2 linked regions of the Calidifontibacter indicus genome follow. The protein of the gene in region 1 binds, or shares a complex with, the protein of each later gene. Links are inferred from orthologs where the notes say so. Each region holds a gene or a part of one and is shown in the gene's direction. Other genes may lie near its edges.

Region 1 (4,440 bases):
GAACTCGTGGTCTTCGACGCCGACAACGACGTCGAACTGTTCTTCCTGCGTCCGCGCGACATCGCGGTGTACGTCGGACGCGGCACCCTTGACGTCGGCATCACCGGCCGTGACCTGCTGCTCGACTCCGGCGCCCCCGCCACCGAGCGGATGCAGCTGGGCTTCGGCGCATCGACCTTCCGGTACGCCGCGCGGCCGGGTTTCGCGTCGTCGGTGAAAGACCTCGCCGGCAAGCGGATCGCCACCAGCTTCCCCGGGCTCGTGCAGGCCGACCTCGCCAAGGCGGGCGTCGAGGCGAGCGTCGTGCGGCTCGACGGAGCGGTCGAGACCGCGGTGACCCTCGGCGTCGCCGATGTGATCGCCGATGTGGTCGAGACCGGAACCACCTTGCGCAACGCCGGACTCGAGGTGTTCGGCGAACCGATCCTGAACAGCGAAGCAGTGCTCATCCGTCCGGAGCGCGCCAACGGCGACCCCGCCGTCGACGTGCTCGTGCGCCGCCTGCAGGGCGTGCTCACCGCCCGCGACTACGTGATGCTCGACTACGACATCCGCAAGGACCTCGTCGAGAAGGCATCGGCCGTGACCCCGGGTCTGGAGTCGCCGACGATCTCGCCGCTGCACGACCCCGACTACGTCGCCGTGCGCGCCATGGTGCCCCGCCGGCGCACGAACGCCCTCATGGACGAGCTGTACGACCTCGGCGCTCGCGCGATCCTCGTCACCGAGATCGCCGCCTGCCGGTTGTGAGGCGTCGATGAGCGAGCCGGACGCAGGCACCCGAGACCCGTACGCACCCTTCCGCCCCCGCAGCGGACGGTGGGTGCCGTTGGCCGCCGGCGTGGTCACGATCGCGGTGTTCGGGTTCGTGGCGCTCACGCTGCCCAAGGGCGGCGTGACCGGCTGGACGGGCGTCGATGCGGCCGCGTTGTTTCTGTTCGGGGCCGCGATGGCGGCGTTCCTGTGGCGTTACACCGCGATCAAGGCGGTGCCCAGCGACGAAGGTCTCCTGGTGCGCAACCTGTTCCTGACCCGCAAGCTGTCCTGGGCGGAGATCCTCGGCGTGCAGTTCGGCGGCGGATCGCCGTGGCTGATCCTAGACCTCGCCGATACCGAACAGCTCGCGGTGATGGCGGTGCAGCGCGCCGACGGCGCGTTCGCGCGGCAGGAAGCCGAACGGCTGGCCGCGCTCGTGCAGGCGCACGCGCTCGACGACCCCTCGGCCGGCTGAGCGACCGACCTCAGTCGGTGGCCGCGATGTCGGTCGTGTCGAAGACCAGATCGGCGTGCTCGCGGGTCCCGTCCGCCTCGAACAACTCGTCCTCCTGCTGCGCCCAGGAGTCCCACTGCTCGTCGAAGCTGCCGGCATCGCGAGTCAGCCCGCGGGCGCGCCGCTGCTCGGCGTCGGCGTCGAGCCAGACCCGCAGGTCGGCGAGTTGCCCGGCCGGGCCGACGCTGCTGCCGCACCCTTCGACCACGACGAACGGCGCCACCGGCACCTCCAGTTCGCCGCCGTGCTCGCCCGCGGCCCAGTCCCAGCGACGGAACACCCCGGGTTCACCCGAGCGCAGCGGGATCAGCACCTCGTCGGCGAGCACCGGCAGCGCGGCGGCGAGTCCGTCCCAGCCGGGGTAGATGTCGTCCATGTGCACGACCGGGGCAGCCAGCCGTTCGGCCACCAGCTCCGCCAGACTCGTCTTGCCTGCGCCCGAGCGACCGTCGATCGCGACGATCACGGTGCGGTCGGTCACCTCGTCGCCCGCCGCGCGCGCGGCCGCGACGACGGTGTCGGTGATCTGGGCGAGCGTGCGGACGTCGTCGGAGGCATCCGCGGGCTGGGCGGTCGGCAGGTCGGTCACCGGCCGAACATTACGCTGCTGCCATGTCGGTTGCGGTGCGTGTCATTCCTTGTCTGGACGTCGACGCCGGGCGCGTCGTCAAGGGCGTGAACTTCGCCGACCTGCGTGACGCGGGCGATCCGGTCGAGCTCGCCCACCGCTACGACACCCAGGGCGCCGACGAACTCACCTTCCTCGACGTCACCGCCAGCTCCGCCGGGCGCGACACGACGTACGAGGTCGTCAGCCGCACCGCCGAGGAGGTCTTCATCCCCCTGACCGTCGGCGGCGGTGTGCGCGAGGTGGCCGATGTCGACCGGTTGCTGCGCGCCGGCGCCGACAAGGTCGGCATCAACACCGGCGCCATCGCACGCCCCGAGGTCATCCGCGAGATCGCCGACCGCTTCGGTGCGCAGGTGCTCGTGTTGTCGGCCGACGTGCGCCGGGCCGCCGACGGTTCGTTCGAGGTGACCACCCACGGCGGACGCAGGTCGGCCGGGCTGGAAGCGATCGCATGGTGTGTGCGGGCGTGCGAGCTCGGCGCGGGGGAGATCCTGCTCAACTCGATGGACGCCGACGGCACCAAGGACGGTTTCGATCTCGAACTCATCCGCGCGGTGCGTGCGGAGGTCGACGTGCCGCTGATCGCCAGCGGGGGCGCGGGCAAGGTCGAGCACTTCGTCGAGGCGGTCGGGGCCGGCGCCGACGCGGTGCTGGCGGCGTCGGTCTTCCACTTCGGTCAGCTCACGATCGGCGAGGTGAAGGACGCGCTGCGGGCCGCCGGTCACCCCGTCCGCTGACGCTTCGGACGGGGTCGGCGCAGACCCTCAGGTGCCGAGGTCGGTCTTGCGGAACGACTCCACGTCGTGGTCGGCGCCGTCGAGTTCGACGTCGGTGACCGCGGTGCGCCCGAAGATGTGCAGCAGGATCTCGCCCGGCTCGCCGGTGAGCACGACATTGCCGTGGTCGTCCTTCGGACTGCGCAGTGAGCGTCGGCCGTAGCTGCCGGCATCGGCGACCACGCCGACGCGGCACGAGCGCAGCGACAGCATGCCGATCCGCGGAAGGGCCGCGAAGATCGCCTTCTGCTCGGCGGCGTCGAGTTGGCGACGGGCCGACGGGTCGACCCCGCGCAGCACGTCTTCGTGGTGCACGAAGAACTCCGCGAAGTTGGCCGCCTCGTCGATACTGCCGAGCGCCATCGGGCTCCACTTCGGCGGACCGCTGCGGATCGTGTCGACCAGTTCCTCGAACGGCCGCTGGGCGAGCGACGCCTGGATGCGGTCGGTGCGCCCGGCGAGCGGCGCGAGGAACATCCCGATCGCGGCGTCCGGACGGCGTTCGCGCAGGATCAGGTGGGCGGCCAGATCGCGGGCGCGCCAGTCGCTGCACAGGGTCGGGGCGTCGGGGCCCACCTCCAGGAAGGTGTCGCACAGCCCGGCCCGCTCACTTTGGGCAAATGAGGTCATGCAGGGAATCATGGCGCACATGCCTTCCACGTCCGCCGTTGCGCCCGACAAGACCGAGCAACCGGACGGCACCGAGTTCGCCTCGTCGACGTTGCGCGAGGGGTTCGGGGTGCTCGGCCGGGGTTTCCGCTCGCAGCCCCGCACCCTGTTGGTCGCAGTCGTCGGATCGGCCCTGTACGGCGTGATGACCGTGATGACCGCGCGGGTCATCGGTCGCCTTGTCGACACCGTGGTGCAGCCGGCGGTGCAGGCCCGCGAACTCACCGGTGCGCAGGTGTGGACGATCGTCTGGCAGCTGGGAATCGTGGTGCTGCTCAACGTGATCGGAGTGATCGCGCGACGCGTCGCCGCCGGAATCGCCTACTTCAACCTCAACGCGGAGTACCGCCGTCGTGTCACCCGGCAGTACCTCGACCTGCCGCTGTCGTGGCACCACCGGCACCCGTCGGGTCAGTTGTTGTCGAACGCGAACGCCGACGTCGAGGCCACCTGGAACATCTTCCAGCCGTTGCCGATGGCGATCGGGGTGATCGTGATGCTCACGGTGGGTCTGGTCGAGATGTTCAGCGTCGACATCTGGCTCGCGCTCGTCGGGCTCGTGGTGTTCCCACTGCTGTTCGTCACCAACCTCGTCTTCCAGCGGCACATGTCGCCGCGGGTCACCCGCGCCCAACAGATGCGGTCACACGTCAGCGAGGTGGCGCATGAGTCGATCGAGGCCGCGCTGCTGGTCAAGGTGATGGGCCGCGAGCAGCAGGAGACCGACCGGTTCGAGGCCGAGACGCTGCGCCTGCGTGACGCCGCGGTCGAGGTCGGCAGGGTGCGTGGCATCTTCGACCCGCTCGTCGAGGCGATCCCGACCATCGGCACGCTCGCCGTGCTCGGCGTCGGCACCGCCCAGGTGTCGGCCGGCGCGACGACCCCGGCCGAGGTCGTGCAGATCGCCTACCTCTTCTCGGTGCTGGCCTTCCCGGTGCGCTCGTTCGGCTGGGTGCTCGCCGAGATGCCCCGGTCGGTGGCCGGTTGGCTGCGCGTCAACAACGTGCTGTCGGCCACCGGGCACACCGCCTACGGCACACGGACGGTGGACGGCACGGGAGCGGCCGCGCTGGCGACCGAGTCGGTCGGCTACG
Region 2 (4,496 bases), 120 kb from region 1 along the record:
TCGGTGACCCAGGCCGTCGCCTGCGCCGCACTGGAGCACCGCACCGCGATGCTCGCGATGGTCGAGGCGATCAAGGCCGAGCGCGACCGCCTCGTCGACGGATGCGCCGCGCTCGGGCTCGACCCGGTGCCCAGCGACGCCAACTTCGTGCTCGTCGGCGGGTTCGACGACGCCGCCGCGACCTGGCAGGCTCTGCTCGACCAGGGCGTGCTCGTGCGCGACGTCGGCATTGCGCACCACCTGCGCATCACCGCCGGCACACCGTCCGAGACCGACGCCGTCCTGGCCGCGCTCGCCGCCGTCCAGACCGCCACACCCCGTCAGGAGACCGCATGACTTCGGTTCAGGCGCAACCGTATTCGCCGCAGCCCAATCGTGTTGCCGAGTTGTCCCGCAAGACCTCCGAGAGCTCGGTGGAGGTGCGTGTCGACCTCGACGGCACCGGCCGCGCCGACATCTCGACCGGCGTGCGGTTCTACGACCACATGCTCGAGAGCCTGGCGAAGCACTCGCTCATCGACCTCACCGTGAAGACCGTCGGCGATGTCGACGTCGACGCCCACCACAGCGTCGAGGACACCGCGATCCTGCTCGGTCAGGCGGTGCGCGAGGCGCTGGGCGACAAGACCGGCATCAGCCGGTTCGGCGACGCCACGGTGCCGCTCGACGAGGCGCTCGTGCAGGCCGTCGTCGACGTCGCCGGACGCCCCTACTTCGTGCACGAGGGCGAGCCCGAAGGTCAGATCTACGCGATCATCGGCGGCAACTACACCGGCTCGCTGACCCGCCACGTGCTGGAGAGCTTCGCCTACCACGCCGGCATCGCGCTGCACGTGCGTGTGCTGTCGGGTCGCGACCCCCACCACATCGTCGAGACCCAGTTCAAGGCCGTGGCCCGTGCGCTGCGCGCGGCCGTCGCCCGTGACCCGCGGGTGCAGGGCGTGCCGAGCGCCAAGGGCGTGCTGTGAACCGATGACCGACACCCTTCCGGGCGTTCTCCTGCTGCATGCCGACGCCAAGCTCGCCGACGCGTGGGTGCGGCGTGGGGTCGTGCCCAGTTACGTGGTGCCGTTGCCGGGATGGACGGCGATCGTGCCCGCCGATCACACCCAGTTGGGCGCGCCGTACGACGACTCGCTGACCGTGCTGGCGAACCGTCCGGTGCCGACCCGGTTGCGAACCGCGTTGGGTTTCTTCGTGATCGGCGACATCGCGGTGGTCTCCGCACAGACCCGGGGTTCGCGGTCGACGCCCCGGATGCTGAGCTGGGCGCCCGGTCACGGCGCCGACGAGATGCCCGGCTTCCCGACGCTGAAGGTGGGGCAGTTGGCCGAGGCGGCCGGTCTGCACGAGGGGGATGTGCGTGCGGTGACCCGCGTGCTCGGCGCCCGCACCGGACGACCGGTCGAGCGACTGCAGGAACTGATGAAGGTGCTCGCGTTGCCGGGGGCGGCGATGCTGCGCGGCGAAGGTGTGAAGTCGGACCTCGAGGCGGTGCTGGTCGAGCCCGACAAGAGCGCCGTCGGTCACTTCGAGAAGGTGGCCCGCGACGAGGACGACATGCGCGCCGAACTGCGGGAACACTCATGACCAAGGTGGTCGTGCTCGACTACGGCAGCGGCAATGTGCGCTCGGTGGTGCGGATGCTCGAACGCATCGGTGCCGACGTCGACCTCAGCGCCGACCCCGACGCCGTCCGCAACGCCGACGGGCTCTACGTGCCCGGTGTCGGCAACTTCCACGCCTGCATGGCAGGACTCAACGCGGTCGACGGTGGCGCGCTGATCGGTGCGCGGCTGGCCGCCGGACGCCCCGTGCTCGGTGTCTGCGTCGGCTACCAGGTGCTGTTCGACGGCAGTGTCGAGCCCGCGCGCGCCCAACTGCCCGGGCTCGGGCTCTGGCCCGGCACCGTCGCTCGACTGACCGCCGATGTCGTGCCGCACATGGGCTGGAGCGAGGTGACCGCCGCAGCCGGCAGCCGCCTGCTCGACGGGCTCGACGGCGAACGGTTCTACTTCGTGCACTCCTACGCGCCGCCGCGCTGGCGGGGCGCGTCCGATGCCGTTGTCAGCACGGCTACCCACGGCGACCCGTTCGTCGCGGCCGTCGAGGCCGGCGTGCTCGCCGGCACCCAGTTCCACCCGGAGAAGTCCGGGGACGCCGGTGCGCAGCTCCTGCGCAACTGGTGTGATTCGTTGTGAGACAGGTGAACCCGATGACCGAAAGCCCCCGCCTCGAACTTCTGCCCGCCGTCGACGTGGTCGACGGACGTGCCGTGCAGCTGGTGCAGGGGGTGGCCGGCAGCGGCGGTGAGTTCGGCGACCCTTGGTTGGCGGCGAAGGGCTGGCAGGACCAGGGTTCGGAGTGGCTGCACCTCGTCGACCTCGACGCGGCGTTCGGCCGCGGCAGCAACCACGAACTGCTCGCCTCGATCGTGCAGCGGCTCGACATCAAGGTCGAGCTGTCCGGTGGCATCCGTGATGCCGAGACGCTCGAGCGGGCCCTGGCCAGTGGCTGCCGGCGGGTCAACCTCGGCACGGCGGCGCTGGAGAACCCGGAATGGACCGCGCAGGCGATCGCGGAGCACGGCGACCGGGTGGCCGTCGGCCTCGACGTGCGCGGCACCACCCTCGCGGCCCGCGGCTGGACCAAGGAGGGCGGCGACCTCTACGAGACGCTCGAACGGCTCGATCGTGAGGGCTGTGCCCGCTACGTCGTCACCGACGTCGCCAAGGACGGCATGATGCAGGGCGCCAATATCGCTCTGCTGCAAGACGTCTGCTCCCGCACCGACCGCCCGGTGGTCGCGTCCGGTGGGGTGTCGACGCTGGACGACGTGCGTGCGATCCGTGAGCTCGTGCCGGCCGGCGTGGAGGGCGCGATCGTCGGCTCGGCGCTCTACAAGGGTGCGTTCACGCTGCCCGAGGCACTCGACGTCGCCGGTCGCCCGTGACGTCCGAGGAACACACCGACTCCGCCGGGCAGACCTGGCAGGGGCGGCAGGTCACCGACACAGGGTTCGGCGGCGACGACGGGTCGGCCGACCCGGCGGTGGCCGCGGCCCTCGCCGGTGATGACGAGGTCGCACTGGTGCGTATCCTCGCCGGCGCCCGGTTCCTCGTGCCGATCGTCGCCGACGCGACCGAGGTCGTGCAGGACGGCGGCTTGCACGCCGACAAGGCCGCCGACATGGCCGTCGCGGTGCTCGTGGCTCCCGACGGCACCCGCGCGCTGCCGGTGTTCACCTCGATGGATTCCCTGCACGCCTGGGACCCCGCAGCACGTCCGTCGCCGGTGACGGCCGATCGCGCCGCGCAAGCGGCGGTGAGCGAACGTGCCGACGTGATCGTCGTCGACGTGGCCGGTCCGACGACCGTCGCGTTGCGGCCGAGCATGGTGTGGGCCCTTGCCATGCAACGGGATTGGTTGCCGGCACACGACGACCCGCAGGTTGTGTCGGCCGTCGCGCGGGCGGCCGCCGAGGAGCCGTCGGTCGCTCGAGTGGTCTGTGAGGCAGGCGACGACGGCGCGTTGCGCATCGTGTTGCACCTGCTGCCGGGTCTGGCCGGCGACGAGGTCGCCACGATCGCCCAACGCGTCGGTGAGCGCTTGGCCACCGACGGTGAGGTGCGGGCGCGCATCGACGCGGTGACCTTCGCCGTCCGCCCCGCGTAGGGGTCATCGACGCGTCAGTCGCCGTCCAGCGCGTCGGTCCAGTCGTCGAGTCGCTCCCACTCGGCCTGCAGCCAGTCGTCGATCAGCTCGTCGGTCGGGGCCGGCACCAGCCGCACGTCGATGTGGATCTGCCGGTTCAACGGGAGGGACCGCCAGATCACCGCCGGTGACACCAGATCTTCCAGGCCCTGGTGGCCCGGCGATCATCACCTGCGAGTCGGGCCGTGCCGCCAACATCCGGCGGACGACGGTGGAGCGCGGCGAGAGCACGCGCGGGTTGCGTTTGAGCCAGTGGGCGCGTTCGAGTTCGCCGTCTTCGACGGCTTCGGAGAACTCCTCGGCGTGGCGGCCGGGCGTCCAGTTGCGTCCTTTGGGGAACAGCAGGGTGGCGTCGCCGACCTGTACGTGCTCGGCGAACTCGCGCAGTTGTCGGTCGCGTTCCTCGCGAGGCAGACCGGGGCCGATGAAGTAGGCGTCGAGTCGGGCGAGGCAGAGGTCCATCGCGGGGTCCCAGAGCAGCGCCCGTTTGAGCACGATGCGGGGGATGCGCAGCAGGTCATGGGTGATGACGTAGGCCATCAGCAGGGAGTCGCCGGGGCCGGCGTGGCGGGCGAGCAGCAGCACCGGACGCGACGGGTCAGCGGTCGGCACCTTCACCCGGAGGTCGAGGCTGACGAGCCGGTCGGCCGCTAGCACGAACCGGTGCAACTCCTGGCCGAGCACCAGCACGTGGCGTGCCTGCCACTCCTGTTCGTCGCGGCGCCACGGTGGCATCGCGGCTCTTCAATTTTGAGCGTGGTGGGGCCCTGGCGTAGGGCTCG

Evidence for each region.
Region 2: the proteins of hisF (region 1) and hisH are in contact, whole or in part, in a crystal structure (PDB 6RU0), measured with the Thermotoga maritima proteins. The link is inferred for Calidifontibacter indicus from one-to-one orthologs. Residues at the interface, in WP_004080486.1 of Thermotoga maritima: Met1, Leu2, Ala3, Arg5, Ser40, Glu41, Asp45, Glu46, Ala70, Glu71, Ile73, Asp74, Ile75, Pro76, Phe77, Asp98, Lys99, Ser122, Gln123, Glu161, Thr195, Leu196, Asn247, Arg249, Glu251; in WP_004080484.1 of Thermotoga maritima: Asn15, Arg18, Arg22, Arg117, Leu118, Pro119, His120, Met121, Gly122, Trp123, Asn124, Asn134, Gly135, Tyr136, Tyr138, Val140, Tyr158, Glu180, Lys181, Ser182, Ser183, Lys184, Ile185.

The regions. Positions count from the first base shown.
Region 1 is NZ_QTUA01000001.1:2,108,644-2,113,083, forward strand. What follows is about bases 873-3,760. They hold hisF (imidazole glycerol phosphate synthase subunit HisF), read left to right. Parts: upstream 873-1,882; coding sequence 1,883-2,638; downstream 2,639-3,760. Other genes in these bases: DFJ65_RS10065 (PH domain-containing protein), read left to right, coding at 873-1,231; DFJ65_RS10070 (nucleoside/nucleotide kinase family protein), read right to left, coding at 1,242-1,859; DFJ65_RS10080 (TIGR03085 family metal-binding protein), read right to left, coding at 2,666-3,307; DFJ65_RS10085 (ABC transporter ATP-binding protein), read left to right, coding at 3,327-3,760. Also shown: hisG (ATP phosphoribosyltransferase), read left to right, coding at 1-750; more of DFJ65_RS10065, read left to right, coding at 758-872; more of DFJ65_RS10085, read left to right, coding at 3,761-4,440.
Region 2 is NZ_QTUA01000001.1:1,984,175-1,988,670, forward strand. Bases 450-3,393 are described here. They hold hisH (imidazole glycerol phosphate synthase subunit HisH), read left to right. Parts: upstream 450-1,586; coding sequence 1,587-2,201; downstream 2,202-3,393. Other genes in these bases: hisB (imidazoleglycerol-phosphate dehydratase HisB), read left to right, coding at 450-968; DFJ65_RS09490 (hypothetical protein), read left to right, coding at 973-1,590; priA (bifunctional 1-(5-phosphoribosyl)-5-((5-phosphoribosylamino)methylideneamino)imidazole-4-carboxamide isomerase/phosphoribosylanthranilate isomerase PriA), read left to right, coding at 2,216-2,953; DFJ65_RS09505 (SseB family protein), read left to right, coding at 2,950-3,393. Also shown: DFJ65_RS09480 (histidinol-phosphate transaminase), read left to right, coding at 1-336; more of hisB, read left to right, coding at 333-449; more of DFJ65_RS09505, read left to right, coding at 3,394-3,675; DFJ65_RS09510 (1-acyl-sn-glycerol-3-phosphate acyltransferase), read right to left, coding at 3,679-4,449. UniProt on the Escherichia coli protein: IGPS catalyzes the conversion of PRFAR and glutamine to IGP, AICAR and glutamate. The HisH subunit catalyzes the hydrolysis of glutamine to glutamate and ammonia as part of the synthesis of IGP and AICAR.